Regions from separate parts of the Saccharopolyspora sp. NPDC050389 genome, predicted to be linked through region 4. Evidence: riboswitches for the same ligand, from Rfam matches in the RefSeq annotation. Region 4 holds a riboswitch; each other region holds the start of a gene.

Region 1 (7,609 bases), on a different contig from region 4:
CGCGTAGTCACCGCCCTCGGCCGCCGCCACGGCGGCGAACTCCTCCCGCACGGATTCGAATCCCGCGGCAACGGTGCCCTGCGGCGTGCTCTCCTGCGACATCGGCGCTCCCATTCGCTCGCTCTGGTTCTGCTGGGATCAAGTAGCCGCGTCGCCGAGAAAATTCCCGGCAGATCGGACCGGTTCGCGGGCGGCGCCGGTGGTGCGGCGCCGCCCGCGGGCCCGGCGTCAGCGCAGCTCGGCGGCCGCTGCGACCAGGTTCTTCAACGCCTCCTCGACCTCGGCGTAGCCACGGGTCTTCAACCCGCAGTCGGGATTGACCCACAACCGTTCCGCCGGAACGGCCGCCAGCGCGGCCCGCAGCAGGTCGACGACCTCGGCGGTGTCCGGCACGCGCGGCGAGTGGATGTCGTACACACCGGGCCCGACGCCGTGACCGAAGCCGACCGCGTTGAGATCGTCGAGCACCTCCATGCGCGAGCGGGCGGCCTCGATGCTGGTGACGTCGGCGCCCAGCGCCACGATCGCGTTGATCACGTCGCCGAACTCCGAATAGCACAGGTGGGTGTGGATCTGGGTGGAATCGGCGACGCCGCAGGTGGCCAGCCGGAAGGACGTCACCGCCCAGTCCAGGTACTCCGCGTGGTGCGCCCGGCGCAGCGGGAGCAGTTCGCGCAGGGCGGGCTCGTCGACCTGGATGATCCTGATCCCGGCCGCCTCCAGGTCTCCGACCTCGTCCCGGATGGCCAGCGCGACCTGCTTCGCGGTGTCGGCAAGCGGCTGGTCGTCGCGGACGAACGACCACGCCAGGATCGTCATCGGGCCGGTGAGCATGCCCTTGATCGGCTTCTCGGTCAGCCGCTGCGCGTAGCTCGCCCACTCGACGGTGATCGGCTCCGGGCGGGAGACGTCGCCGTAGAGGATCGGCGGGCGCACGCACCGCGACCCGTAGGACTGCACCCATGCGTTGTCGGTGCTGGCGAAGCCGTCCAGGTGCTCGGCGAAGTACTGCACCATGTCGTTGCGCTCGGGCTCGCCGTGCACCAGGACGTCGAGCCCGAGTCCTTCCTGCAGGCGGATGACGCGCTCGATCTCGTCCTGCATCCGCCGCCGGTACGTCGCCTGGTCGATGCGTCCGGCACGCACCGCGGCACGCGCCTTGCGGACGTCTGTGGTCTGCGGGAATGAGCCGATCGTCGTGGTCGGCAACGGCGGCAGGCGCAAGGCCTTCTGCTGGGCCGCGCGCCGCGTGTCGTATTCGCCGCGCTGCGCGTATTCCGGCCGCAACGCCTGCAGCCGCGCCCGCACGCGGTGGTTGCGGACCCGGTCCGCGCCGGAGCGGTCGGCGACCGCGGCGCGAGCCTCGGCCAGCTCATCGGCCACCACGTCGCGGCCCTCGCGCAACGCGCGGCCCAGCACGACCACTTCGCGGACCTTCTGCGCGGCGAACGCCAACCAGGACTTCACCTGCGGGTCGATGCCGGTTTCCGCCTCGACGTCGTAGGGCACGTGCAGCAGGGAGCACGACGTGCTCACCGCGACCTCGTCCGCCGAGCCGAGCAGCGTGGCGGCGGTGGCGAGCGCCTTGTCGAGATCGGTGCGCCAGACGTTGCGCCCGTCGACGAGCCCGGCCACCAAGGTCTTTCCGCTCAGTCCGCGAACCGACGACAGGACGTCCACTGTGGACTTGCCGGCGACGAGGTCGACGCCGAGCGCTTCGACGGGGCTGGACGCCAGCACCTCCAGCGCCTCGCCGAGATCACCGAAGTATCCCGCGACCAGCAGCTTCGGCCGCTCCGCCAGTTCGCCGAGCCGCTGGTAGGCGGCGCACAGCGCAGCGAGTTCGGCCGGCGAGCGGTCGGCGGCGAAGGCGGGCTCGTCCAGCTGCACCCACGCCACGCCGGCGCGGTGCAGCTCGCCGAGCAGTTCCGCGTAGGCGTCCAGCAGCGCGTCCAGCCGATCCAGCGGCCGGAACGACTCCGGCGCGCCGTCCGCGGGCTTGGCCAGCAGCAGGAACGTGAGCGGGCCGACCAGCACCGGGCGGGTCGTCACGCCCACCTCGGCGGCCTCCCGGTACTGCTCCACGGGCGTCCGGTCGGCCAGCGAGAACCGCGTGTCCGGACCGATCTCGGGCACCAGGTAGTGGTAGTTCGTGTCGAACCACTTCGTCATCTCCAGCGGCGGCTCGGACGCCACGCCGCGCGCCATCGCGAAGTAGGTGTCCAGCTGACCCAGCCCGAGCGCGGCGAAGCGCGGCGGGATCGCGCCGAAGGTGACCGCGGTGTCCAGCACCTGGTCGTAGAACGAAAACGTGTTGCCCGGCACCGAATCCAGGCCCGCGTCCCACAGCGAGCGCCAGGTCTCGAGGCGGAGCTCGCGCGCGACCGCGCGCAGTTCCGCCTCGCTGCTTCGGGACGACCAGTAGCGCTCCAGCGCGCGCTTGAGTTCCCGGTCGGGGCCGATCCGGGGGTATCCGAGTACGGTAGATCCGATCTTGCTGGTCAACGCCCTCTCCTCGCGAGCTCGACGGCAGATGCCCCGAGGTCTGGGAAGGCGCAGGCGAACCGGCATGCGCCGCGCGGCGCGAGCCGGTCGTCCGCCAGGTCCTCCCGCGAGACCTCGGACCGCGCGCACCGGTGGGTGCGCGCACCGGTGGCAGGTCTTCGGACTCGCGGGCGCGTCCCGGCCGGAGCCGGGGTTCCTACTGGCCGTCGCTTCCCAGGCACGCGTGCCCAGTGCTGTGCCCGGTCTCGGACCGGGGACGGCGGTCGTTCCCACTCACCGCTGCGGGGCAGTCCCGGATTCGCACCGGGTTCCCTCTTGCCTCGTCCGCCCCGCGACTCGCGTCGCTATCCGGGCGGACGAACCACCAGCACAACGGAGGCTACCGATCGGGGAGCCGTTGGCAAGGGCCGTTGGCACGCACGATCCGCGCCGGGTGGCCCCGCGCGACCGGCGATCTCCGCGTTGAACATGATCTTCCGGCCTATCGACGCACCACCGGTGAGATGCTCGTCACGCGGCGCCGCCTCCCCCGATCCGCGGCCGAAGCGCGGGAAACCCACGTACGGGTGACGATCACGAAAACGACCCGATCCGCATCTCACGCTTCCGCGGCGCGGGGCGTCTACGGGGAGTGAAAGTGAGACCGTTCGAGCAGATCGTTGACGAGTACGGCCCGATGGTGCTGCGAGTGTGCCGGGCCGTGCTCGGACCGGCCGACGCCGAGGACGCGTGGTCCGAGACCTTCCTGGCCGCGCTGCGCGCCTACCCGGAGCTGGCCGAGGACACGAACATGGAGGCGTGGCTGGTCACGATCGCCCACCGCAAGGCGGTCGACGTCACCAGGGCGACGGCCCGCCGGCCGGTGGTGGTCGAGCGCCTGCCCGAGCGGCCCAGCACCACCGGCCGCCCGGAGGACTGGGACGGCGACCTGTGGGCCGCGCTGAGCGCGCTGCCGACCAAGCAGCGCATGGCGGTGGCCTACCACTACCTGGCCGGCCTGCCCTACGCCGAGATCGCCACGATCCTCGGCGGCAGCACCGATGCCGCCCGCCGCGCCGCCGCGGACGGCATCAAGACCCTGCGCACGACGTATCGACGCACCACGAGTGTGAGAGGGGAAGCGTGATGATGACGATCCACGAATCCGACGACAGACACCTGTTCGACGCACTCCCGGCGATCGACTTCGACGCCAGCGCGCGGCTGCACATCGACCTGGTGAGCGCGGCCCGGCGGGAGGGACTGCTCGACGTCGCCTACCGCACGGTCGACACCCCGGTCGGCGAACTGCTGCTGGCCGCCACCGAACGCGGCCTGGTGCGGGTCGCCTACGCCCGCCAGGGGCACAGCGCGGTCCTGGAGTCGCTGGCCGAGCTGATCAGCCCGCGCATCCTGCGGGCGCCGGACCGGCTCGACGAGGCGGCCCACCAGATCGACGAGTACTTCTCCGGGCGACGGCGGGCTTTCGACCTGCCGCTGGACTGGCGCCTCTCGCGCGGGTTCCGGCTCAACGTGCTGGAGCACCTGCCCGACATCGCCTACGGCCGCACCGCCAGCTACGCCGAGGTCGCCGCCGCGGCGGGCAGCCCACGCGCGGTTCGCGCGGTGGGCACCGCGTGCGCGACCAACCCGCTGCCGGTGGTGGTGCCGTGCCACCGGGTCGTGCGTTCGGACGGCACCGCGGGCGGCTACGTCGGCGGTGTGGAAGCCAAGGCGACCCTGCTGAATCTGGAGGCGGCATGAGCACGTCGAAGACGGACCGGTTCGCGAAGCGGGTCGCGGCGGCGGACTGGGAGGAGGTCGCCGCCGAGGTCAACGACTACGGCTGCGCGCTGCTGCCGCAGTTGCTGACCGCCGCCGAGTGCGAGCGGATCGCGGCCCTGTGGGACGAGCCGGAGCACTTCCGGGCCACGATCAACCTGCGCCGCCACCGCTTCGGCGACAACGGCGACTACCACTACTTCGCCGCGCCTTTCCCGGAACCGGTGGAGAAACTGCGGCAGGCCCTCTATCCGCGGCTGCTGCCGATCGCCCGGGACTGGGCCGACAAGCTCAGCCGGGAAGCCGAATGGCCGGACACCCTCGACGAGTGGCTGGACATCTGCCACCGGGCCGGGCAGGCCCGTCCCACGCCCATCCTGCTGCGCTACGAGGCGGGCGGCTGGAACGCGCTGCACCGGGATCTGTACGGCGACAAGGTGTTCCCGCTGCAGGTGGTGATCAACCTCAACGATCCGGGGACCGATCACACCGGAGGCGAGTTCATGCTGGTGGAGCAGCGCCCCCGCGCCCAATCGCGGGGCACCGCAACGCTGATCCCGCAGGGGCACGGCCTGGTGTTCACCACGCGAGACCGGCCGGTGCGCTCGGCACGCGGCTGGTCCGCTTCCCCGGTGCGGCACGGGGTTTCGCCGGTGCGTTCCGGGCGACGCCACACGCTGGGGCTGGTCTTCCACGACGCGGCCTGATGACGAACACGAGGACTGCTGCTATGGCGCGACGAACTCTTTCGCCACTGGCCCGCGAAACCAGCACGGAGGCCGAGAGTCCGCCGCCGCACAGCGAAATCGAGCTGGCGACGGTGGTGGGCCTGCTCGCCGGGCTGCGGCCGAGGGTGGCTTCGATCGTGATCGGCTGCTCGCGCGACGCCCCGTCCCAGGCGACCGCCGACGCCGTCGCGCGGGCGTGGAACGAGCGGGGCGGGCACGTGCTCGACGTCGTCGACTGGCCGGAGCGGGCCGCGTCATGGCTGCGGCAGGCGCGGCGCTTCACCGAGCAGGAACCGGACGCGTGGGTGGTCACCGGGCAGGTTCCCGGCTGGGTGCAGATGGGCCGCCGGCTCGTGCACTCCACCGACTGGGACCCGGCCCGTACGATCGGCACCGCCGCGCTCGCCAGCGACGACCTCATCGCCGTGGGCGGCGTGGGAACCTTCGACGGGCTGCGCGGCGCGGCCCGCGATGGCGGCACCTGGGAAGTGATTCGCACCATCCTCGTGCACCGCTCCGCATGACAACCGAAAACGCCAAGAATCCGAGGAGAACGAGACAGTGAGTCCCGCAGCGGCAGACACCACGACGACCGACGCCGGGGTCGTGATCGGCGAGGACGGGTTGGCGCGGCCGCCGTGGGCGGCCCGCGATCCCCTGCTGCGCGAGTACTACGACACCGAGTGGGGCATGCCCGTGCGCGGCGAGCAGGCCCTGTTCGAGCGGATCAGTCTGGAGGGCTTCCAGGCCGGGCTCTCCTGGGCGACGATCCTGCGCAAGCGTCCGGCCTTCCGCGAGGCGTTCGACCACTTCGCCCCGGACGCCATCGCGGCCTACACCGAAGAGGATGTCGCGCGCCTGCTCGGCAACGCGGGAATCGTGCGCAACAAGGCCAAGATCCGCGCGGCCATCACCAACGCCCGCGCGACCATCGAAATGCGCGCCGAGGACGGCCTGGAAGCATTCGTCTGGTCGTTCAAGCCGGAGACCACACCGCTCCCGCGGACGATCGCCGAGGTCCCCACGACGTCACCGGAATCCGTGGCGCTGTCGAAAGCGCTGCGCCGCAAGGGTTTCGCGTTCGTCGGCCCGACGACGATGTTCGCGCTGATGGAAGCGATCGGCATCGTCGACACGCATCTCGTCGACAGCCACCGCCGAGGCACCTCCGGCATCTGGCCGCATCCGCAACCGGACGGTGGTGCCGAGGCGGGCTGACAGGCCCTCCGGGAAGCGTCGGCGGCCGGGGCGTGTCACATCGGCCGGGTTCGGCGGGTCACTTCTACGACACGACGCGACGGAGGAATGTGACCGATGGACGAGAAGGACTTTCTGGCGGATCGCTTCGAGGCCCACCGCGGGCACCTGCGGGCGGTGGCCTACCGGATGCTCGGCTCGCTGAGCGAAGCGGAAGACGCGGTCCAGGAGTCCTGGCTGAGGCTCAGCCGCTCCGACGCCGAGGAGATCGAGAACCTGGGCGGCTGGCTGACCACGGTCGTCGGCCGGGTGTGCCTGAACATGCTCCGCGCGCGAACCGCGCGTCGCGAGGAACCGTTGGACGTGCACGTGCCCGATCCGGTCATCAGCGGCCCGGACGCCGTCACCCCGGAGCACGAGGCGCTGCTGGCCGACTCCGTCGGGCTCGCGCTGCTGGTGGTCCTCGAAACGCTCACGCCCGCCGAACGGCTCGCTTTCGTGCTGCACGACCTGTTCGCGGTGCCGTTCGACGAGATCGCCCCGATCGTCGGGCGCACTCCCACCGCAACCCGCAAGCTCGCCAGCCGGGCCCGCGGCCGGGTGCAGGGCTCGGCACCGGCTCCCGACGCGGATCTGGCCCAGCAGCGCGAAGTCGTCGACGCCTTCCTCGTGGCCGCGCGCGCCGGGGACTTCGATGCGCTCCTCGCGGTCCTCGACCCGGATGTCGTGGTGCGCACCGATGGCGGCTCGCTGCGCCCGAGCGCCATGCGGCGAGGCGCGAAGGCGGTGGCGGAAGGTGCGATCTTCTTCGCGCAGATCGCCGAGATGACCCGGCCCGCGCTCGTCAACGGCGCGCCAGGGGCGGTGGCGATCTCCGGAGGCCGGCCGATCTCGCTCGCGGCGTTCACGGTCGCCCGCGGGAAGGTCGTGGAGCTCGACATCCTCGCCGACCCGGATCGCCTCCGCCGTCTCGACCTCGCGTTCCTCGAGGACTGACCGAAACGGACGCCGGGGGTTCAGTGCGCGAATGCCGTGCCGGCGGCCGGGGCTCGATCGACCTCCGGCCGGTACACCATCAGCACCGATGCCGCACCGATCCACACCGCGAACACGAGACCGGTCACCAGACCGGCGACCGCGACGAATGTGCTGGGCATGTAGAAGGAGGTGACGCCGGCGATCAGCCCGATCAGGCCCACGCCGAAGCCGAACCAGCCCAGCCACGGCGCCAGCAGTTCGCCGCGCAGCACGGCCGCCCCGGCGGTGGCCGCGAACAAGGCGACCAGCAGGCCGAGCCCGCCGAGCGACAGCCGGTGCAGTTCGGCGAGCACGAGCACCATCGCCTGGCTCGCGGTCTCCACGTTCCGGCTCAGCGAAACCAGCGTGGTGATCGGCAGCGTGCTCAGCATCGCCATCGT
Region 2 (7,609 bases), on a different contig from region 4:
GGCGAAGTCGCCCATGTCGAGCAGCGCTTCGTCGTGCAGGCCGTAGAGTTCCGTGACGACCTTCTCCGAGGTGCTCCCCGTGCACCCGGCGACGTGCTCCAGCCCTTCCGCCCGCGCGACGTCGACGCCGCGGCGGATGCTGTCGATCCACGCCGAGCACGAGTACGGCACGACGACACCCGTGGTGCCCAAAATGGACAGTCCGCCGAGGATTCCCAGCCGCGGATTCCAGGTGTGCCGGGCGAGTTCCGCCCCGTCCTCGACGGACACCTCGACGACGACGTCGCCGCTGCCGCCGTGCTCCGCGGCGACGCGCGCGACGACGTCGCGGATCAGCTGCCGCGGCACGGGGTTGATCGCCGGTTCGCCGACCGGCAGCGGCAGGCCGGGCTTGGTGATGGTGCCCACGCCCTCGCCAGCGCGGAACAGCACGCCCTGTCCCGGCTCCGCGAGGCTGACCATGACCGACACGAGAGCGCCGTGCGTCACGTCGGGATCATCGCCGGCGTCCTTGATCACACCGGCCGTCGCGAAGCCGTCACCCAGCCGTTCGCGCGCGAGCGCGAAGGCGGGCCGGTGCCCCTTCGGCAGGACGATCTCGACGGGATCGGGGAACGTCCCGGTCAGCAGCGCCGTGTAGGCGGCCGCCGTCGACGCCGTCGCGCAGGCCCCCGTCGTCCAGCCGTACCGGAGGCCCGATCCCTCCTCTCGCCCGCTCATACCGGGACAATGCTCCTCATGCGGTTCGCAACGACGGCAACGACAACCAGGCGGGTCGGATGACCCGCGTGCTCCTCCTCGGTGGCACCGGCGAAGCCAGGAAGCTCGCCGAGCGGCTCGCCGAGCGGCCAGACCTGCACGTCACGTCCTCCCTCGCCGGTCGGGTCCGCGAACCGCAGCTGCCGCCGGGCGAGGTGCGCGTCGGTGGCTTCGGCGGTCCCGACGGGCTGGCCGACTGGCTCCGGCGCGAGCAGGTCGACGCGGTCGTCGACGCCACCCACCCGTTCGCCGGCACGATCACCGAAAACGCCGTGGCGGCAGCGGATCGCGCGGGTTGCCCGATCCTGGTGCTGTGCCGCCCCGCCTGGCAGCCGGGTCCCGGTGACGACTGGCGGGCGGTGCCGTCCATGACGACGGCCGCGGCGCTGCTGCCGGAGCTGGGCGAACGGATCTTCCTCACCACCGGCCGGCAGGGCCTCGCGCACTTCGCCGCGCTCGACCTCCGATTCCTGGTTCGGACCGTCGATCCGCCCGAACCGCCGCTGCCGCCGCACACGACTGTGCTGCTCGCCCGCGGGCCGTTCACGGTCCGCGACGAGCTCGCCCTGCTGCGGGAACACAGCATCGACGTCGTGGTCACCAAGAACAGCGGCGGTTCGATGACGAGCGCGAAGCTCACCGCGGCCCGCGAACTCGGGCTGCCGGTGGTGGTGGTCCAGCGACCACCCCAGCCTCCCGCGCCATCGGCCGAGACGGTCGAGGACGCCATCGCCTGGCTCGATTCCGCGCTGCGCCAACGAGATCACGCCGGGTAGCGCCTCGGCGTGAACACGACATCGCGCCCGTCGGCGCCGCCGACGATCCGCGTCGTCGACGAGCCGATCAGCAGCAGGCACCGCATGTCCACATCGGACGGATCGAGGTCGGCCAAGTGCACCACCTTGATGCTCTCCGCCGGGCCACCGACGTCCCGGCCGATGACCACCGGCGTGTCGGGCGAGCGGTGTTCCAGGACCGCGTCCCGGGCGGCCGCGACCTGCCAGGTCCGGCTGCGCGAGGCGGGGTTGTAGATCGCCATGACCAGGTCAGCGGCGGCCGCGGCGCGCAGCCGCTCGACGATCACCTCCCACGGCTTGAGCCGGTCGGACAGCGACAGCACGCAGAAGTCGTGGCCCAGCGGCGCGCCGACGCGGCTCGCCACCGCCTGCGCCGCCGTCATGCCAGGCAGGATCCGCACGGGTACGTCCGAGCGCTCCGCCGCGACCTCCAGCACCGCGCTGGCCATCGCGAACACACCCGGATCACCGGAGGAGACCACCGCGACCCGCGACCCGCGCCTGGCCAGCTCCAGCGCGAACTCCGCCCGTTCCGCCTCCACCCGGTTGTCGGACGCGTGCTTGCGCTGCCGCGGGTTGTCCGGGATCCGGGCGAGGTACGGGGCGTAGCCGACCAGGTCGTCGGCCGCGGCGAGCTCCGCCTGGGCCTCCGGCGTCACCCACTCGCGCCCGCCGGGACCGAGCCCGACCACCACGACCTCGCCCCGCTCTGCGCCGCCGGCCGCAGCGATCGCAGACGTCGCAGAGGTCGCGTGGACTGCGACGTCCGAATTCGCCGGTCCGGGCAGCAGTGCCAGCGAGAAGTACGGGACGGTGTCCGGATCGACGTCCGCGAACGGCTGGACGCGCTGCCGATCCGTGGTCGCGCGCTCGACGTACCACGCCTCGTCCACGCGTCCGGCCTTCTCGAACGCCTGCCGCACGCCTTCGAAGGTGCGCCCCAGCTTGAGCACCGCGGCGGCATCGGTCGTGGCGAGCCGCTCGGCGAGGACGTCCGGCGGGAGGGTGCCCGGCAGCACGGTGAAGACCTCGTCGCGTTCGGCCAGCGGGCGCCCCAGCGCAGCCGAGGCGCCGCTGATCGACGTGATGCCGGGGACGACCTCGGCCCGGAAGCGGCCCACCAACCGCTTGTGCATGTGCATGTAGGACCCGTAGAAGAGCGGGTCGCCCTCGGCGAGCAGGACCACGTCCCGCCCGGCGTCGAGGTGCGCGGCGAGCCTGGCCGCGCAGTCCGCGTAGAACTCGTCGATGGCGCCCTGGTAGCCGCCCGGGTGGTCGGTGGTCTCGGTGGTCACCGGGTAGACGAGGGCCTCCTCGATCTGCCCCGGCCGCAGGTACGGCTCGGCGACGGATCTCGCGATGCTCCGGCCGTGCCGGGCGCTGTGGTACGCGATCACCTCGGCCCGTTCGATCAGCCGAGCCGCCTTGACCGTCACCAGCTCCGGGTCGCCGGGGCCGAGACCCACGCCGAAAAGCGTGCCCTTGCCGTTGCTGCTCACTCTTCCTCGCTCGCGATCGCGTTGATGGCGGCCACCGCCATGGCGCTGCCGCCCCGGCGGCCGTGCACCACCAGGTGCTCCAGCCCGCTGGGGTGCTCCGCCAACGCCTCCTTCGATTCCGCGGCACCGATGAATCCGACGGGCAGGCCCAGCACCGCGGCGGGCCTCGGGGCGCCGTCCTCGATCATCTCCAGCAGCCGGAACAGCGCCGTCGGGGCGTTGCCGATCGCGACGACCGAGCCCGCCAACCGGTCGCGCCACAGCTCCAACGCCGCGGCGCTGCGCGTCGTGCCCAGCTCGCGGGCCAGGCCTGGGACCCGCTCGTCGGACAACGTGCAGATCACGGCGTTGTCCGCGGGCAGGCGACGTCGGGTCACGCCGGCTGCGACCATCGCGGCGTCGCACAGCACCGGCGCGCCGTCGCGGAGCGCGGCGCGCGCGTTGATCACCGCGTTCGCAGAGTGCGCGAGGTCGTCGACCAGGTCGACCATGCCGCAGGCGTGGATCATCCGCACCGCTACCCCGGCCACCTCCGGCGGCAGGCCGCTCAGGGCGGCTTCCGCACGGATCGTGGCGAAGGAGCGGCGGTAGATCTCCGCCCCTTCCCGGACGTAGTCGGGCACCCCGCGGTAGCGGGGCGCCCCGTTGTTCTCGTTCACACTTTCCTCCGTGCCGCGACGAGCGCGGCGGATACCTGGTCGGCATCGGCTTCGGACGCCCGTGTCTCCTCGTCGAGACCGACCTCGTAGCCGGCACCGGTGGCCAGTACTTCCACAACGCGCCCCTGTGGTCGGCCGCAGCGCCGTTCGCAACCCGACCAATGCACCGGCAGAGCGCCGCCGGCCGGGGCTTGCAACGTGCGCCGGGCGTCTTCGCGGACGTCGGCCCGCGCCTTCGCGCACCCGGGACGACCAGTGCACGCGGTCACCCCGACACCTGCCGAGGACGGATCGACGAGCAGACCGCGCGCACCGAGGTCCGACATCCACCGGCCGGCTTCGTCCGGCCGCAAACCGGGCAGGACGACGGTCCGCCACGGCGTCAGGCGAAGTTCACCCGCGGCGTCGGACGCGGCGGTGATGATATCCAGCTGGTCCCGCGACAGGAGGCCCAGTGGTGCCCCCGCCACCACCGCGGCCGTTCCGTCGCGGCGATCCACCCTGCCGACCTGCGCATGTGTGCTCTGCCGGTTCGACGGCAGCGGCCGCGGCTCGGCCGGGACGACGTCGAAGGTCGCGGACAGCCGACCGGTGATCCGGCGCGCGCCATCGTCGAGCTCGGCCAGCCGCCACGCAGAGCGGCCCTGTGCGGCCTTCTCCGCCAGGAACGCCTCCGCCGCGGCGATCGCGACGCCGGCCGCCTGTTGTGGAGTCGCCCGCACACCGGAGTCCACGCCGGCGAGCACCAGCGCCAGGGTGCCGGCCCGCTCCGCGAGCAGGCCGACATCGGCGCCGAGCGAGATGACGTCCGCGCTGCCGTCGTCGACGGCGAACAGGAAACGCCCGGGCAGGGCCGCCAGCGACGGCGTCGCGCAGAGCGCTGCGTCTAGTTCTCCGGTCACCGCCCGAACATCCACCAGCTCGCGGCCGTCTGCGGAGGGCGAGCCGATGATGTTGCGGACCCGCTCGTGCGTTGCCGACGGCAGCAACCCCGCCGCCCGGAGCCGAGCGGCGAGTTCCAGCTCCGCTCCCGCGGGTAGGCCGCGCACCTGCACGTTCGCCCGCGAAGTGAGCTCCACACCACCGTCGCCGAGGGCCGCGGCCGCCGCGATCGCTCGAACCTGGGACGGCGTGAGCACGCCGCCTGGGACGCGGATCCGGGCCAGCCCACCGTCGGCTGCCTCGTGCACCCGCAGCGCGCCGGGACACGCGTCCCGTTCTGGTCTGGCTCTGTGCAACACGCGGGTGATACTACGGACCTCGGTAGTTGCGGACGCAAACCAAGAGCGGTGCGACGCGCGTCATGCCCGCGCCGCTTGACGTAAGATCGCCTCGTTGCGAAGAGTGGTCGCAGCATTCAGCGGCGACATGCGGAGGAAGCCGGTGCGAATCCGGCGCGGTCCCGCCACTGTCACCGGGGAGCGGACTCCAGGAAGTCACTGTCCGAACTGGACGGGAAGACGGAGCGAGCGCTGATCCGGGAGCCAGGAGACTCCGGTCGCCGCGACCTACGAACCGGGGCGAGGACCCCGAGAGAGGTGCCGTCATGCGCCGCGCACGCGCGCCCAGGCCCAGCGACGCCGTTCGCCACGCCGAGGAGCGATCCGCATGATCCTACTTCTGTCCACTTCGGACACAGATCTGCTCAGCGCGAGGGCCGCCGACGCCGAGTACCGGCTCGGCAACCCGGCGCGGCTGGGCGTGGACGACCTGCCGCCGCTGCTGGAGGACGTCGACCTCGTCGTCGTGCGACTGCTCGGCGGCCGCCGGGCCTGGGAAGAGGGCCTGGACGCCCTGCTCGCGGGCCCGCGCCCGGTGATCGTGCTCGGCGGCGAACAGGCCCCGGACGCGGAACTGATGGAATGCTCGACCGTGCCGAGCGGGGTGTGCGCCGAAGCGCACCGCTACCTCGCCCACGGCGGCCCGGACAACCTGGCGGAGCTGCACCGCTTCCTGTCCGACACGATCCTGCTCACCGGGCACGGCTTCGAGCCGCCGGCGGAAACGCCGACCTGGGGTGTGCTGGAGCGGACACCGCGGCGCACCGAAGGACCGACCGTCGCTGTGCTCTACTACCGCGCGCACCACATGGCGGGCAACACCGCGTTCGCGCACGCGCTGTGCGAGGCCATCGAAGACGCCGGAGGCCAAGCCCTCCCGCTGTTCTGCGCCTCCCTGCGAGCGCCCGACGCCCAGCTGCTGGAGCAGCTCGGCCGGGCGGACGCGCTGATCGTCACGGTGCTCGCCGCGGGAGGCACGAAACCCGCCACCGCCTCCGCCGGCGGTGACGACGAGGCGTGGGACGTCGGCGCGCTCGCCGAACTCGACATCCCGATCCTGCAGGGGCTGTGCCTGACCAGCACCCGCGCCGCCTGGGAGGACAACGACGAGGGCCTGTCGCCGCTGGACATGGCCACGCAGGTCGCCGTGCCCGAGTTCGACGGCCGCCTGATCACCGTGCCGTTCTCCTTCAAGGAGAACGACGCCGAGGGTCTGCCGGTCTACGTGGCCGACCGCGAACGCGCGGCCAGGGTTGCCGGCATCGCGGTCCGGCACGCAACGTTGCGGCACGTGCCACCGCAGGAAAAGCGCCTGGCACTGATGCTCTCGGCCTACCCGACCAAGCATTCCCGGATCGGCAACGCGGTCGGCCTGGACACGCCGGTCAGCGCGGTCCGCCTGCTGCAGGCGCTGCGCGAGCACGGCTACGACGTCGGCCCCGCGGACGGCCCCGACGCACTGCCCGGCGTCGCGAGCCAAGACGGCGACGCCCTGATCCACGCGCTGATCGCCGCCGGTGGCCAGGACCGGGACTGGCTGTCCGAGGAGCAGCTGAGCGGCAACCCGGTCCGCATCCCCGCCGGCCGCTACGCGAGCTGGTTCGCGACGCTGCCCGAGGACCTGCGCGCCGACATCGAGGAGCACTGGGGACCGCCGCCGGGAGAGCTGTTCGTCGACCGCTCCCAGGATCCGGACGGCGAGATCGTGCTCGCCGCCGTCCAGGCGGGCAACGTCGTGCTCATGGTGCAGCCGCCCCGCGGCTTCGGCGAGAACCCGATCGCGATCTACCACGACCCGGACCTGCCGCCGAGCCACCACTACCTGGCGGCCTACCGCTGGCTGATCGACGAGTTCGGCGCCCACGCCATGGTGCACCTGGGCAAGCACGGCAACCTCGAATGGCTGCCGGGCAAGACCGCGGGCATGTCCGCCTCGTGCGCTCCGGACGCCGCGATCGCCGACCTCCCGCTGATCTACCCGTTCCTGGTCAACGACCCCGGCGAGGGCACGCAGGCCAAGCGCCGGGTGCACGCCACCCTGGTCGACCACCTCGTGCCGCCGATGGCCCGCGCGGAGAGCTACGGCGACATCGCCCGGCTGGAACAGCTCCTCGACGAGCACGCCAACATCTCCGCGATGGACCCGGCGAAACTGCCCGCGATCCGCAGCCAGATCTGGACGCTGATGCAGGCCGCCAAGCTCGACCACGACCTCGGGCTCGAAGGACGGCCGCACGACGCGGAGTTCGACGACATGCTGCTGCACGTCGACGGCTGGCTCTGCGAGGTCAAGGACGCCCAGATCCGCGACGGCCTGCACGTGCTCGGCGATGCCCCGGCCGGCGAGGCCCGGGTGAACCTCGTGCTCGCGATGCTGCGCGCGCGCCAGATGTGGAGCGGGCAAACCGCCGCACTGCCCGGATTGCGGGAAGCGCTCGGGCTCGCCGAAGACGGCAGCGCCGCCCGGGAGCAGGTCGACGACATCGAGACCCGCGCGCACGCCCTGGTCCAGGCGATGGAAGACCGCGGCTGGATCCCCGGCTCGGCGCCGGAGGTCTGCCGGGAGATCCTCGGCGGCGCCGAGGACGCGGTCGTCCGGGTGCTGGAGTTCGCCG
Region 3 (7,609 bases), on a different contig from region 4:
CCGGACACGACAACGACCTCGTGCGCGACACCGCGATGGGTGACCGGCACGTCGGCCGCGGCGGGAGCCGCGAAGGCGCTGGTGATCCCGGGAACCGCGGTCACCGCGACCCCCGCTTCGACGCACGCCAGCAGCTCTTCGAACCCACGCCCGAACAGGTACGGGTCGCCGCCCTTGAGCCGGACCACGAACTTCCCGGCCTTGGCGTGCTCGATCAGCAGCGAGTTGATGACGTCCTGGTTGGCCGCCCGCCCGTAGGGGATCTTCGAGGCGTCCACCACTTCCACGTGCGGGCCGAGCTCTTCGAGCAGCTCGCCCGGCGCCAGGCGGTCGGTGATCACCACGTCCGCGCGGCCCAGGAGCTGGCGCCCGCGGACCGTGATCAGGTCCGGGTCACCCGGGCCGCCGCCCACGAGGGCGACGCCCGGCGCCGGCGGCTCGGACCGCTCGTCGACCGCACCGGTGCGCAACGCCTCCACGAGCCCGTCCCGCACGGCGGCGGAACGCCGGTGGTCGCCGCCCGCCAGCACCCCGAGCAGCAGCCCGCCATGCTGGGCCACCGCCGGTGTGACGGCGGTTCCCTGCGAGGCGTCGTCGGCGCGAACGCAGAAGATGCGGCGCTGTTCGGCCTCGGCCGCGACCGCGGCGTTCACCTCGGCCCCGGTCGCGCACGCCACGACGTACCAAGCACCCTCCAGGTCACCCGCTGCATAGGGGCGCCGGTGCCACTTCAGGTCGCCTGCCTCGGCCATCGCCTCGACGGCCGGGGTCGCCTCCGGCGCGATGACGTCGACCAGCGCACCGGAGTTGATCAGGCGCGGAACCCGGCGCTGCGCGACGGTGCCCGCGCCGACGACGACCACCCGCTTCCCGGCAAGATCTAGGCCTGCGAAGTAGTGATGTTCAGTGTGCTTGGTCATTTCCGTAGTCCATGTCGGGCTTCGCCCCGGCGACCTCGCCGGGGCCTGGTGCTCAGGGTGCGCAGCAACGCGGTAGGCCACCTCGTCGTGGCTCACGATCACCGGCCTGACCGCGGGGCGCCACCTGGAACAGCCGGTGGACGCCGGTCACGCGCGTTCCGCGTCGTCGCCGCGGGCGGCGACTTTCCACCAGAGCGCGGCGCCGCCCCATACTGCCATGAAAGCGGCCAGGGTCAGATAGCCGAGCAGTTCGAAGTGGTCGCCGATGGTCGCGATCGGCTGCGCGAAGGACATGCCGAGCTCTTGGAGCAGTCCGGCGAGGACGACCAGCGCGACGACCGCGGCGAGCACCACCGTCAGCGCCGTGGTGGTCACGTTCACCCAGAGCCGCCGCAGGGGCCGCGCCAGCGACCACGTGTAGGCGCGGGACATCAGCATGCCGTCCACGCTGTCCACTGTGCACATTCCGGCGGCGAACAGCAGCGGCAGGCTCAGCACGGCGATCGCGGACAGGTGCTCGGTCGGCGACACCATCGCCAGCACGGTGATCTCGGTGGCGGTCTGCATGCCGAGCCCGAACAGCAGCCCGATGCCGAACAGGTGCCAGGAGCGGGCCACGTTGCGCATCCGCCCGCGCAGCACCCGGGCGAGCAGACCGCGCCGCCCGAGGACCAGCTCGACCTCGGCCTCGTCCACGGCGCCGCGACGAGCGCGGCGCAGCAGGCGCAGGGCGTCGCGCAGCACCAGCGCGTTGAGCACGGCCAGCGTGCTCAGCACGGCGATCACGATCAGGTCCACGACGGTGGCGACCTGCACGCCGGCGTCCTCGGCCCACTGCTGCGCGGCGGGTCCGGCGATGAAAGCGACCGCGACGGCGAGGAACAGCACGACGCTGGCATGCCCGAGGGCGAACCACATGCCGGTCGACACCGGGCGCCTGCCGCGCTGCATCAGCAGCCGCGTGGCGTCGTCGATCACCGCGACGTGATCGGCGTCGAACCCGTGGCGCAATCCGAGCAGGTACGCGGTCATCCCCGCGGCGGCCAACCCTCCGACCACGCTGAATTCCTGCTGTTGCAGCAGGTACGCTCCCCAACCCGCCAGGTGGAGCACTCCGACTGCGGCCAGCACGGCCGCTGCTTTCCGGCGCTCGGTGGCGCCCCAACTGGCCTGCGGCTGACTGGTTTCGGCATCCCAAGACATGAGATCTCCGACCTCCTGGGTTTCCCGCCCGAGGGGCTCGGTGTCCGCACGCCGCGGCGCGGCGCGGGGCCGGCGCGCAGTCTCCTGACTCCCGGATCGACGTGGCACCCCGGCCTTCCAGCTGCTGGCAGCCGTGGCAACGAGTGGGGCCCACTCCCCGGTCACAGTGGCGGGACCGTCCCGGATTCGCACCGGGTTCCTGCACTGTCGGCGGCCGTATCTTTGCCTGCCCCGCGACCCGAGGTCAAACCCCGGGTGAAGTCGATCACGGCGGGAGCCGGTCCGCGGATCTGCGTCTCAGGTGCTCCGGGGGGGCCGTTTGTTTGGTGACGAGGCCCGGTTGGGTACGTCGCGCTTACCAGTCTGCGCGGCCGATCGGCGGCGACTCGAACGGGTGAACACCGGTCTTTCGCGGTTCCGGTCGGCCAGCGCATGCTTGGGCTACGGCGACCTCAACGGCCTGCGGGAACGCGGGCCGACGGGAACAGGAGGCGACCATGAACGAGACCCACACCATCACGCTCAACCTGCAGGTCGTGGAGGCTGGCGCGAAGACCACCGCCGACGTCGGGTTCACCACGCCGGGTGGCCAGGCGCTGCACGGGCACGGCACCGCGCGACGCCACCCGGACGACCCGGAGGTACCGCAGATCGGCGACGAGATCGCGATCGCCCGCGCCCTGTTCGAACTGGCGCACAAGCTGCTGGACAACGCCGCCGGCGACATCAGCGAACGCCTGCACCGTCGCGTGCACCTGCCCGCCTGACGCGCAGCCGAAGGGCGCCTCCGAGGCTTCGGAGGAGCCCTTCACCGCGTGAGAAGCGCCCTCACGAGTGCGCTTCGACCACTTCGCACACGGTCTTCGCCGCCAGATCCGCGAGGTCGTCGGCGAGTCCGGGACGGGCCCGGACCCGCAGCGGCGCGGGCTCCAGTTGCGGGAGGTCGTCGCGCACCACGAGCCCTTCCAGGCGCGGCTTCGCCGAGGGCAGCAGCGTGACGCCGAGGCCGGACCGCGCGGCCGCGAGCACCCCGGCCAGATCGGCGGCCTCGCACACCAGGTCCGGATACCGGCCGATCCCGGTCACCGCGTCGACCGCGAGCCGCCGCATGATGCACGGCTCGTCGAAGACGACCATCGGCAGCGGCTCGCCGGGGCCCGGCGGCGCCCAGTCCGGTGCCGCGTACCAGTCCAGCCGGAGCTGTCCCGCGTCCCGGCTCCGCCCGCCGACCGGCCGGTCGATCAACAGCGCGATGTCGATGCTGCCGCGGTCCACCGATTCCGCCAGCCGCGCCGTCCGGTCCAGCCGGAACCGCACTTCGCGCGCCGGGAAGGCGGCTCGCATCCGGGTCGCCAGCTCGGGGAGCAGCCGGTCGGCGGCGTGCTCGGTGGAGCCGAAGACGAGCGTGCGGCGTTCCTCCGCGCCGAGCCGGCACAGCGCCTCGTCGTGCGCGTCGAGGATGCGCCGAGCCTCGGCCAGCAGGAGTTCTCCGGCCGCGGTGAACTTGGCCTGCCGCCCCTCCCGGACCACCAGCTTCCGGTCCAGCACCCGCTCCAGCTTGCGCAGGTGCTGGCTGACCGCGGACTGGGTCAGGCACAACGCCGCGGCGGCCCGGTGGAACCCTCCGCAGTCGGCGACGGCGACCATGCTGCGCAGCGCGACGATGTCCAACACGGCGCTCATGCGGCCACCCTAACCGATCAGCAATCGAAATCGATCGCGATCACTTATCGTCGTTGGACGCGGCCGGGATCGGCGGCGAGGCTGGGATCATGAAGAGCGCGCGCTCGATCCCGCTGTCGCTCGCAGCGCCGATCGTGTTCATCTGGGCCAGCGGATTCCCCACCGGGAAGCTGGGCGTCGCCGCCGCTCCCCCGTTCCTCCTGACCGCCGTGCGGCTGACGTTGGCAGCGCTGGTGCTCGCGGCGATCGCGGTCTGCTCCCGCGCCACTTGGCCCGGCGGCAAGAGGCTCGGGCACACCGCCATCGCTGGGATCCTCACCTACGGAGCGCAGTTCGGCGGATGCTACGGCGGGATGAGCGTCGGGGTCCCGGCATCGGTGACCGCGCTGGTGATCGCCATGAACCCGGTCCTCACCGCGGCGCTCGCGGCCGGGTTCCTGCGGGAGCGGCTGAGCCGGATCCGCGTGATCGGGCTCGTCCTCGGCGTGCTCGCCGTCGCCGTCACCCTCGGCGGCCAGGTGCTCGCCGACGGCGCGGTGAACCCGGGAATCCTGCTCACTCTGCTGGGGCTGCTCGGATTCTCCGCAGGAGGGCTCTACCAGCAGCGGTACTGCGCCGGGGTCGATGTCCGGACCGGTGGCGCGGTGCAGTCCGCGGCTGCGGCGCTGGCGGTCGGCGTGGTCGCGGTGTTCGAGCAGGGCCACGTCACGCACTGGGCGCAGGCCACCGCGGTGCTGTTGTGGCTGGTCCTCGGTGGATCGGTGGCCGGAACCGCGTACTACCTGCGGGCGATCGCGGTCGGCGGCGCGAGCCGGGCGAGCGCCCTGTTCTGCATCGTCCCGCCGGTTTCCGCCCTGCTGGCCTGGCCGATCCTCGGCGAAACGCCGTCGATCGCCGCCGTGCTCGGAATGGCCCTCGGAGCCGTGGCGTGCGTGCTCGGCACCCGGCCGGATCAGGCCCGCGAAGCCAAGTCTCGAGAACTCGCGAGCCTGCGCACGGGGCCGTGAGTCTTTTGGGTCGCTATAGAGGCTGTTTTGGATGTGGTGACGTGCGGATGTCGTAACGCGGGCGTTTTGCATTTGAAGCGGCGCAGCCGCTTAGCCCACCCACGCAACCCGCACCGCCGCGGGTTCACGATGCCCACCCCTCCGGGGTTCTCCCAGCGAGGACAACCCCGACGTGGTGAATTGGCCATTCACGATGTCGGGGATCCCACAGCGAGAAGACCGCGGTGACTCCCGCAGGGGGCCGCCACCCGCACCGCCACGCAGGACGAGTTTGGAAACAGGCCCTATAGCAGCCCAAAAGACTCACGGCCCCGTTCACTGCTTGAGGTATTCCAGCACTGCCAGGACTCGGCGGTTGGTGTCGTCGGAGGTTTCCAGGCCGAGCTTCCCGAAGATGCTCGCGATGTTCTTGCTCACCGCGCCTTCGCTGATGAACAGCTGCTGCGAGATCGCCGCGTTCGAGCGGCCTTCGGCCATCAGCGACAGCACGCCGCTCTCCCGCTCCGTCAGCCGTTGCAGCGGGGTGGTCCGCCGGGCGAGGAGCGCGGAGATCACCTCCGGGTCCATCGCGGTGCCGCCTGCGGCGACCCGGCGCACCGCGTCGATGAACTGCTCGGCGTTGAACACCCGGTCCTTGAGCAGGTAGCCGATCCCGCCGGTGCCGTCGGCCAGGAGTTCCCGCGCGTAGAGCTGTTCGACGTGCTGGGACAGCACCAGCACCGGCAGCCCCGGGATCTCGCGCCGGGCGACCAGCGCGGCCCGCAGCCCCTCGTCGGTCTGGGTGGGCGGCAGCCGCACGTCGACCACCGCCACGTCCGGCCGCTGCTCCAGCAGCGCCCGCTCCAGCTCGGGCCCGGTCTCCACGGCCGCGACGATCTCGCAGCCGTGCGCGGCGAGCAGGGTGGTCAGTCCGTCCCGGAGGAGGAAGAGGTCTTCGGCGAGGACAACGCGCACGGGATCTCCATCGTCGCCCGCGTCGGACCGCCGGGCGGGCTGCTGAGGTGCAATGTTCCGTCGAATGTACCGAGCCTGCGCCGGATTCCCCGCAGCCCGCTGCCGCGGTCCGGGGCGGCCCCGCCCACGCCGTCGTCGGTCACGACGATCCGCAACGCCTCCCGCTGGTAGCCCAGCTCGACGCGGATCGTGTCCGCCCCGGCGTGCTTGAGCGCGTTCGTGACCAGCTCCCGGGTCACGAAGTAGGCCGCGGCCTCCACCGCGGACGGGCATCGCCCGGGCAGGTCCGCCGCCACCTCGATCCGCACGCTCAGGTCGAGGGCCAGCGCGCGCACGGCATCGACGAGGCCGCGCTCGGTGAGCACCGGCGGGCGGATTCCCCGGACCAGGGCGCGGAGTTCGGTGAGCGTCTGGCTGGATTCCGCCTTGCTCTCGCCCAGCAGTTCCCTGGCCCGCTGCGGGTCGCTGTCCAGGAGCTGCTCCGCGGCGGCGAGTTTCAGCCCCAGCGCGATCAGCCGGGCCTGGGCGCCGTCGTGCAGGTCCCGTTCGATGCGGCGCAGCTGGGTGTCCTCGGCTTCGGTCGCGTCGGCGCGGGTCTCGGCGAGCCGGCGAACCCGTTGCGCCAGCCGGGTTTTCTCGGTGGGCGCCAGCAGCAGGCCGGTCCACCGGCCATGCACGCGCACCAGCAGCGGCGCCAGCGCCACGACCGCCGCTCCGGCGGCCAGCCCGAGCGGGATCCCGAGCAGCGGCGTTTCCGCGAGCCACTTCGCCGGGGCGGGCAGCTCCGCCCACGGCCGCCCGACGTCAAAGAACAGGGCGCCGACCCGAACCCAGAACGAAATCCAGAAGCCCCAGCCGAAGACCCAGCACAACACCGCGAGCGGGGCCAGCAGCGCGGCGGTGACCGGGGCGTCGCCGAGCAGCCACAGCAGGTCGCGCCAGCTGGCCGGATCGGTCATCGCCTGGCGGTAGCGGGCCCGCATGATCGCGGGCCGCGGCGACTTGCTCAGCCTCCGGCCGGCCCGGTAGAGGCCGTCGGAGGTGGGGACGGGCGCGACGTACGGCAGGTAGGCCTCGCCGATCGCCACTCCCGACCACTTCTCGGCGAGGCTCCGGCCCAGACCCGCCAGCAGCCGCGCGCCCCGGTTGCACCAGGGCCACCACAGGAAGGCGCCCAGCACGTGGGCGAGGGCGAAGAGGACGACCAGGACCGCGCCGGCGAGGAGGTTCACCACGGCCAGCAGCGCGAGGACCGCCAGGTGCCAGAGGTTGTGCAACCCGCGCAAGACCCGCTCCCGCCTCGGACGCGGCCGGGCCGGGCTCAGCAGCATGCGCGTCCAAAGCCCGTGCGCCCGCAGGAAAATCTGGCCACCGAGCACCGCCAGCAGGCCTAGCACCGCGCCGGCGACCGTGTTGAGCAGCATCCAGTTCAGATCCCGGTCCGTTGCCGGGTCCTCCGCCAGCCACGCGACGCGCTTCAGGTAACGCGGGACGCCCGGTTTCCGGTACAGCGCCTTGTCGTGCCGGTACCAGCCTTCGGCGTCCGGCTGCGGGTCCGGCGGGGCCGGCCGGTAGGGCACCGGCACCTCGACGCCGCCCCAGTCCCGCGCGAGCCGCCGACTGTGGTTCGCGGCCGCCCGGCAACGTCCGATGAGCCATTCCCCCGGGCCCAGGAGGCCGATCGATGCCACGATCACGCCGAGCAGGTACAGCACGAACAGCAACGGTCCCGGCAGCGCCAGCAGCAGCAGCGCCAGCCCGCGACCAGCGGTTATCGCACGTTGTCGTGCCCAAATTCGCATAAGACCATCTTCTCGGGCACCAACGGAAAGACACTGGCCG
Region 4 (7,609 bases):
GCTAATGTTTTCCACGTCGCCAGGGAGACCGGCCGGAACCGAAAAGGAACCGAATGGATCAGAACTGACCGGCAGCCAGCGCCAATAGCTCAACTGGCAGAGCAGCTGACTCTTAATCAGCGGGTTCGGGGTTCGAGTCCCTGTTGGCGCACTCCATATGCGAAACGCCCTGCTTACGCGGGGCGTTTCGCTTTTTTCATATCTCGTCTTTGCATTGGGGGGTCGAACCCCCCAAACCCCCCACGGTGCGGTGGCCGCTTGCCGTTGTCGGGTCACGTTGTGCGTGCTCCCGGGCCTGGGTGACTCCTGGACCATAAAGGCATCCTTTGGACTGGGTGGTTCCTCTTCTCGGCTTGTGTTGGGCGCGTCAGCTCTTGCCTTGGGATGGTCGGCTTCAGTACCCGGTCGGACCTGGTTTCTTTGTTGTCTCTTGGCCAAGAATCGGCTGGCGTAGGTGATCGATCGGGGGTTGCTGGCCGTGGTCTTGATCAGCTCCTTGCTCACCTGCCTGGTCATCGTGGTGACCTTGGCGTGCGTGGCTCGGCTGGCGCTGCGGTCGCGGCATCGCGGGGTTCGGAGCACCGATCGCAGCTTGGACTTCTCCCACGCATTGATGGGCGTCGGGATGAGCGCCATGTTGCTGTCCCCCGCGCTTCCTTCCGGCTTGTGGGCCGCGCCGTTCGTCGCGAACTCCGCTTGGCTGGGCGTGCTGGCCCTGCGCCGCCGTCCCGCTCGCGCATATCTGCACCACCTGACGGGCGCGCTGGCGATGGCTTACATGTTCGCCGCTGCGCGGTCTCACTCCGCCGCTTCGCAGACGTTCTCGTTGCCCTCCGGGCACTCGTCCGGGCACTCGCACGGCAGCGTGTCGGCCGTCTTCGACGCCCATCCCGCCGGCTTCGCCTTCCCGCTCGTCGCTTGGGTGCTGATGATCTACAGCTTTCTCAGCGCCGGCTTCGCCGGCACCGATCTGCTGCGCCCGCCGCCGGCTTGCCACCGGTTCGCTGCCGCGACCGAACTGGTCCTGTCGCTGAGCATGGGCTACATGTTCCTGACCATGCTCTGACATCAGCCTGGGTGCTCCGTTTCGCCAGGCAACTGCCCGTGCGTACTTCGTGTTGCCATAGCGACACAAAGTACGCACGGGTCACCACGGGCCTTCAGTCCATTCCGGACACTCGGAGGGTGATGTTCAGGCGGCCTGCCGTCATGCCTATTTCCGGGCTCGTGCCCGGGAACGTCTTCGGCACTCCGTGGTAGGCCAGGCGGGACTGGCCGCCGAAGACGAACAGGTCTCCCGAACACAGCTCCACGTCCGTCCACGGCCTGTTGCGGTTCTCCGTGTTCCCGAAGCGGAAGACGCACGTGTCGCCGAGGCTCAGCGACACCACCGGCTCCCGGCTCCGCTCGTCGCGGTCCTGGTGCATGCCCATCCGCGCGTCGGCGTCGTAGAAGTTGACCAGCGCCACGTCCGGCCGGTAGTCCTCGGCGGCGCGGCCGTAGGCGTCGGCCAGCGCCCTGCGCCCCAGGTCGCCGAGCCAGTCCGGGAACGGCGTGACCGGGGAGCCGTCGCCGTCGTCGACCGTTCGCGAGTACCGGTAGGGATACCAGTGCCAGCCGAGGCACACGGTTCGCACCGACATCATGCCGCCGCTCGGCAGCCGGGCCGATCGCATGCCCGCCGGCGAACGGGCCCATTCCCGGCACGCGACGACCAGTTCGCGCTGCCGCTCGGCGTCCAGCCAGTCGGGCACGTGCACCGCTCCCGGGGCGATCTCGGCCCGCTCGCGCGGGATCAACGACTCCATGCCAGTCCCTCTACCACGCCATGATCATCCGGGCTCGGCGATCTCCGCGTGAGAACGCTCTCAATGCTGGTCTCCTTACTCCGATCAGGTTAGGCTTGCCAAACTTTTGGAGCCAACCGGACAGGCAGGGAGCACCATGTTCCGTCCTCGTCGACTGCTCGCGGCCATCACCACCGTGCTCGCGCTCGGCACCGCCGCGGCGTGCGGCACGTCGACCCCCGATCAGTCCACCGCGCCCCAAGGCAACGAGCGGATCGTCACTCACGCCAAGGGCCAGACCAAGATCGCCGGCACCCCGCAGCGGGTGGTCGTGCTGGACACCGGAGAACTCGACGCGGTGCTGGCGCTGGGAGTCAAGCCGGTCGGAACCGTGCTGCCGGACGCCAACAAGACGCTGCAGCCGTACCTCGCCGAGAAGGCCGGCAACATCGAGGTCGTCGGCACCATCGGCTCGCCCAACCTGGAGAAGATCGCCGCGCTCAAGCCGGACCTGATCCTGTCCAGCAAGGTCCGCGACGACCAGAACTACGACGCGCTGAGCAAGATCGCGCCGACCGTGTTCGCCGAGACCGTCGGCAAGACCTGGAAGGAGAACTTCCTTCTCGACGCCGAGGCGCTGGACAAGAAGGCGGAGGCGCAGCAGATCCTCGACGCCTACCAGCAGCGCGCCGCCGACATCGGCAAGCAGGTCGGCGACCCGGCGACCCGCAAGGTCAGCATGCTGCGGTTCATCCCCGGCGAAATCCGCCTGTACGGCAAGGGCTCCTTCATCGGCACGATCCTGGCCGACGCGGGCTTCAGCCGCCCCGACAACCAGCAGATCGAGCAGACCCACGCCAAGATCAGCCGCGAGCAGATCTCCCAGGCCGACGGCGACCAGCTGTTCTACGCCGCCTACGGCGAGAGCGCCAAGCAGCAGATGACCGGCGTGGTCGACTCGGTGCAGTGGACGACCCTCAACGCCGTGAAGAACGGCAAGGCCGTCGAGGTCCACGACGACACCTGGTTCCTCGGTCTCGGCCCGATCGCCGCCAACCTGGTCCTGGACGACCTGCAGAAGGCCTTCGCGCAGCAGTGACCCGGAGAAGAGCCCGTGGGTCCGCCGGACTCACGGGCTTTTCGCTGCGCTGATCCGCAGCTCGCCGGCGCTGCGCCCGACGCGCAGCTCGCGCGCCCCGGGCTCGACGTCCACCACCACCGACACCTCGGCTCCCGCCTCGGCCTCGGCGACGGCGAACCCCGCCAGCCGCAGCGGCTCCACGGCGTACACCTGCACGACCTCGCGTCCCGCTCGGTCACCGGTGTTGCGCAGCTTCACCCGTACGTTCTCGCCTTCGGCGACGACCTCCAGGTACTCCCAGGTCGTGTACCCGAGCCCGTGTCCGAAGTGGAACGCCGGCGTCACGCCCCGGTCTTCGTAGGCGCGGTAGCCGACCAGAGTTCCCTCGGCGTAATGCAGTTCGCCGTCCACCGGCTGCACGCCGGGCAGCGGGACCGGGACGTCGGCGAGCTCGGCCGGGAACGTCGTCGGCAGCCGGCCGCCGGGCTCGGCCCGCCCCAGCAGCACGTCGGCCAGCGCGTCCCCGTATTCCTGGCTGCCAAACCAGGTCCACAGCACCGCGGGCACGTCGGTGGCCCAGGGCATGAGCACCGGCGAGCCGGCGTTGACCACCACGACGGTGTTCGGGTTCGCCGCCGCCACCTTGCGGACCAGCTCGTTCTGCGCGCCCGGCAGGTCCAGCGAGACGCGGTCGCGGCCCTCGGTCTCGACCTCGTCGTTGGTGCCGACCACGACCACCGCGACGTCGGCGTCCCGGGCGATCGCCAGGGCCGCGGCGAGTTCGCTGGCGTCGTCCCATTCCCGCGCGCGGTGCCCGATTCCGACCGCCACCAGCGCATCGAGGCTCTGCGGGGTGAACTCCACGGTCAGCGCGGCCTGACCGGCAGCGTCCAGGTCCGATTCCACGAGCACCACGTTGAACCGCTGCTCGGGCGGTTCCAGCATGTCGCCCAGCGGGTCGCCGATCCCGTCCGCTCGCACCACGTCCGCGGCCAGCACCTCCCGGCCGGAGAGTTCGACGCGGAAGCTGCCGGTGCCGTTCACCCCGAACACGTGCTCACCGACGTCGAGCCGGAGAATTCCCCGCAGGCGAAACGACTTCGTCCCGGCAGGCAGGCCACCGAGCCACACCAGCCGATCGGTGCCGCGCAGTTCGCTCTCGAGCACCGCACCGTCGGCGCCGAGGTAGTCGACCCGCAGGCCGCTCCCCTCACCTTCCGGATCGGTGCTCTCCGCGTCCGGGATCACGTCCAGCAGTCGCCTATGCCGGACACCGCGCTGGTACACCACATCCGCGTCCGGCAACGCCGCCCGCAGCCCGTCCAGCGGCGTCACCACGTGCGGCGGGCTGACGTGCGACGAGCCGCCGCCCTGCACCGCGGGGATGGTGGCGTTCTCGCCGATCACCGCGACCTTCGCGACCTTCGGGTCGATCGGCAGCAGTGGCGCGTCGGCCACGATCTCGTTGCGCAGCAACACGAATCCCTGCGCCGCGAGCCGCCGGATGACCGGCCGGGCCTCCTCCGACGGTCCGCCGCCGCCGGGTTCGGAGTCCTCGAACGCACCGACGCGGTCGGCCAGCCGCAACACGCGCAGAACCTTGTCGTCGAGCACCTCCTCGGGAACCTCGCCCCGCTCCACGGCTTTCGCGAGCTTCCCGCCGCTCCAAGGGCTTTTCGGGCCGGGCATCGCCAGGTCGAGGCCGCCAAGCGCTGCCTCCTTGAGCGAGCGGGTGGCGAACCAGTCCGACACGAGCATCCCGTCCCACGCCCACTCGCTCTTGAGGATGTCGTTCACCAGCGCGGAATTCTCGGTCATCGTGCGGCCGTTCACCGAGTTGTAGGCGGCCATCAGCGCCCACGGCGAGGCCTTCGCGATGATCCGCTCGAACGGCTTGAGGTAGACCTCGCGCAGCGTCTGCTCGTCGACGACCGCGTCGTAGCTGAGCCGCTCGGTTTCGCTGTCGTTGGCGACGAAGTGCTTCGGCGTCGCGGCCACCCCGCGCGACTGGATGCCCGCCACCACCTCGGCGCCGATCTCGGCGATCAGCAACGGATCTTCGGAGAAGTTCTCGAAATGCCTGCCCCCGAAAGGACTTCGATGCACGTTGATCGTCGGCGCCAGCACCACGTGCACGCCCCGGCGGCGCGCCTCGTCGCCGAACATCTCCCCCACCGCCCGCGCCGCCGCCCGATCCCACGTCGCCGCCAGCGCGGACGCCACCGGGAACAGCAGCGAGGTGTCGCGCTCGTCCCAGGTCGTGCCGCGCACCCCGTTCGGGCCGTCGGAGAGCACCAGCGACCGCAACCCGATCTTGGGCATCGGGTGCAGGGTCCAGAAGTCGGCGCCGGTCAACAGCAGCGCCTTGTCCGCCACGGTCAACTCCGAAACCAACGACCGAAGCTTCGCCTCGTCCACCGGTACCCCTTTCGCCAGCCCTCGGCCGCCCAGTCTCGGGCAATGCGCCCGGACTGTCGACCGGTACCGCGCCACGCCGTTATCTGCCCATGCACGCCGTCTCTGAACCCAACATGTAGTGTGTCGATCGCTGGTGGTTCACCGGAGGCATCCGGTGAGGCAAGAGGGAACCCGGTGCGAATCCGGGACTGCCCCGCAGCGGTGAACGGGAACGAACGTCGTGACCCGACTGCCGAAACGGCAGCGGGTAGAGCACTGGGCGAGCAGCCTGGGAAGCCGCGACCACTAGGCCGCCCGTGAGTCCGAAGACCTGCCGCCGGTGCACGCGCGAAGCGTGCAGTCCGGGACCTCGAGGGCGGGTCTGCGCGGACGACCAGCGGCTGCCGCCGCCGGGTCTCCTCGCGCGCCGTCGTGGTCCGCCGAGCTCGCGAGGGAGAGAGCCCGTGACGGCGACACTCAACGACTGGACCCGCGTGTCCACTGTGGTCCACCAAGCCTGCGCCGGGCTGTCCGGCGTGTCCGCGGAAGCCGTGCTCGACGAGGTGCGACGCACCGGCTACACCGGCATCAGCGACGACGAGCTCGCATTGGCCCAGGTCATGGCGGCGCGCACGCTGATCGAGACCGAACCGAACTACTCGCAGGTCACCGCCCGGCTGCTGCTGGACCGGATGCGGCGCGAGGCGCTGAGCTTCCTCAGCGAGCCGCAGGAGGCCGACCAGGAGGAGATGCGCGCCCGCTACCCGAAGTACTTCGCCGACTACGTGCGGCGCGGCATCGAGCTGAACCGGCTAGACCCGGAGCTGGGCACCTTCGACCTGGCGCGACTGGGCGGCGCGCTGGCTCCGGAACGCGACCTGACCTTCGGCTTCCTCGGCCTGCAGACCCTCTACGACCGCTACTTCCTGCACCACGACGGCACCCGGTTCGAGCTGCCGCAGGCGTTCTTCATGCGGGTCGCAATGGGCCTCGCGCTGCGCGAGGACGACCGCGAGGCCCGGGCCATCGAGTTCTACCACCTGCTGTCGTCGTTCGACTTCATGTGCTCGACGCCGACGCTGTTCAACGCCGGCACCACCCGGCCGCAGCTGTCGTCCTGCTTCCTGACCACTGTGGACGACGACCTGTCCGGCATCTTCCACTCGATCAGCAACAACGCGCTGCTTTCGAAGTACGCCGGCGGGCTGGGCAACGACTGGACGCCGGTGCGCGGCATCGGCGCCCACATCAACGGCACCAACGGCAAGTCGCAGGGCGTGGTGCCGTTCCTGAAGATCGCCAACGACACCGCCGTGGCGGTCAACCAGGGCGGCCGGCGCAAGGGCGCGGTGTGCGCGTACCTGGAGACCTGGCACATCGACGTCGAGGAGTTCCTCGACCTGCGCAAGAACACCGGCGACGACCGCCGCCGCACCCACGACATGAACACGGCGAACTGGGTGCCCGACGAGTTCCTGCGCCGCGTCGAGGCCGACGGGCAGTGGACGCTGTTCTCCCCGGACGAGACCCCGGACCTGCACGACCTCTACGGCCGGGCGTTCGCCGAGCGCTACCGCGCCTACGAGCAGGCCGCCGACCGCGGCGAGATCAAGGTGTTCAAGCGGGTCCGAGCGGTGGAGTTGTGGCGGCGGATGCTGACCATGCTCTTCGAGACCGGCCACCCCTGGATCACCTTCAAGGACCCGTGCAACCTGCGTTCACCGCAGCAGCACAACGGCGTCGTGCACTCCTCGAACCTTTGCACCGAGATCACCCTGAACACCAGCACCGACGAGGTGGCGGTGTGCAACCTCGGGTCGATCAACCTGGCCCGGCACGTCACCGCCGACGGCATCGACGCCGAGAAGCTGGAGCGCACCACCCGCATCGCCGTGCGGATGCTGGACAACGTCATCGACATCAACTTCTACACGATCCCCGAGGCGCGCCGGTCCAACCTGCGGCACCGGCCGGTCGGGCTGGGGCTGATGGGCTTCGCGGACGCGCTGTTCGTGCAGCGCATCCCGGCGTCGTCGGATGCCGCGGTGGAGTTCGCCGACCGCAGCATGGAGCAGATCAGCTACCACGCCATCGCCGCGTCCAGCGCGCTCGCGGCCGAGCGCGGCCGCTACGAGTCCTTCGACGGGTCGCTGTGGAGCCGCGGCGTCCTGCCGATCGACTCGCTCGAACTGCTCGCCGAGGCCCGCGACGGCGACGTCGACCTGGACCTATCGTCCACACTGGACTGGGAGGCGCTGCGGGCGCGGGTGGTGCGCGACGGCATGCGCAACTCCAACGTGATGGCCATCGCGCCGACCGCCACGATCTCCAACATCTGCGGCGT

The links. A riboswitch is a leader RNA that binds a small molecule or an ion and turns the genes downstream of it on or off. The one in region 4 is predicted to bind cobalamin.
Region 1: it holds a riboswitch for cobalamin, as region 4 does, so the genes downstream of both, metE (5-methyltetrahydropteroyltriglutamate--homocysteine S-methyltransferase) here and AB0I53_RS02450 (ribonucleoside-diphosphate reductase subunit alpha) in region 4, are expected to answer to the same signal.
Region 2: it holds a riboswitch for cobalamin, as region 4 does, so the genes downstream of both, cobN (cobaltochelatase subunit CobN) here and AB0I53_RS02450 (ribonucleoside-diphosphate reductase subunit alpha) in region 4, are expected to answer to the same signal.
Region 3: it holds a riboswitch for cobalamin, as region 4 does, so the genes downstream of both, AB0I53_RS31210 (nickel transporter) here and AB0I53_RS02450 (ribonucleoside-diphosphate reductase subunit alpha) in region 4, are expected to answer to the same signal.

Annotation. Positions count from the first base shown of each region.
Region 1 covers NZ_JBFAKG010000025.1:71,084-78,692, forward strand. Annotated here, with positions in the region: gene AB0I53_RS18430 (serine hydrolase domain-containing protein) at 1-102, opposite strand, end outside; gene metE (5-methyltetrahydropteroyltriglutamate--homocysteine S-methyltransferase) at 229-2,505, opposite strand; cobalamin riboswitch at 2,637-2,886, opposite strand; gene AB0I53_RS18440 (sigma-70 family RNA polymerase sigma factor) at 3,137-3,631, shown strand; gene AB0I53_RS18445 (methylated-DNA--[protein]-cysteine S-methyltransferase) at 3,631-4,248, shown strand; gene AB0I53_RS18450 (2OG-Fe(II) oxygenase) at 4,245-4,973, shown strand; gene AB0I53_RS18455 (hypothetical protein) at 4,997-5,518, shown strand; gene AB0I53_RS18460 (DNA-3-methyladenine glycosylase I) at 5,556-6,212, shown strand; gene AB0I53_RS18465 (sigma-70 family RNA polymerase sigma factor) at 6,309-7,187, shown strand; gene AB0I53_RS18470 (hypothetical protein) at 7,208-7,609, opposite strand, start outside.
Region 2 covers NZ_JBFAKG010000056.1:46,246-53,854, forward strand. Annotated here, with positions in the region: gene AB0I53_RS31175 (cobalt-precorrin-5B (C(1))-methyltransferase) at 1-720, opposite strand, end outside; gene AB0I53_RS31180 (cobalt-precorrin-6A reductase) at 780-1,535, shown strand; gene AB0I53_RS31185 (precorrin-2 C(20)-methyltransferase) at 1,523-3,055, opposite strand; gene AB0I53_RS31190 (precorrin-8X methylmutase) at 3,052-3,678, opposite strand; gene cobG (precorrin-3B synthase) at 3,711-4,955, opposite strand; cobalamin riboswitch at 5,088-5,209, shown strand; gene cobN (cobaltochelatase subunit CobN) at 5,323-7,609, shown strand, end outside.
Region 3 covers NZ_JBFAKG010000056.1:55,816-63,424, forward strand. Annotated here, with positions in the region: gene cobA (uroporphyrinogen-III C-methyltransferase) at 1-920, opposite strand, end outside; gene AB0I53_RS31210 (nickel transporter) at 1,068-2,123, opposite strand; cobalamin riboswitch at 2,201-2,325, opposite strand; gene AB0I53_RS31215 (DUF1876 domain-containing protein) at 2,621-2,890, shown strand; gene AB0I53_RS31220 (LysR substrate-binding domain-containing protein) at 2,952-3,806, opposite strand; gene AB0I53_RS31225 (DMT family transporter) at 3,896-4,813, shown strand; gene AB0I53_RS31230 (response regulator transcription factor) at 5,129-5,767, opposite strand; gene AB0I53_RS31235 (sensor histidine kinase) at 5,719-7,569, opposite strand.
Region 4 covers NZ_JBFAKG010000002.1:235,414-243,022, forward strand. Annotated here, with positions in the region: tRNA gene AB0I53_RS02425 (tRNA-Lys) at 79-151, shown strand; gene AB0I53_RS02430 (DUF5134 domain-containing protein) at 455-1,066, shown strand; gene AB0I53_RS02435 (alpha-ketoglutarate-dependent dioxygenase AlkB) at 1,161-1,808, opposite strand; gene AB0I53_RS02440 (iron-siderophore ABC transporter substrate-binding protein) at 1,945-2,886, shown strand; gene AB0I53_RS02445 (glycoside hydrolase family 3 C-terminal domain-containing protein) at 2,917-5,286, opposite strand; cobalamin riboswitch at 5,404-5,619, shown strand; gene AB0I53_RS02450 (ribonucleoside-diphosphate reductase subunit alpha) at 5,730-7,609, shown strand, end outside.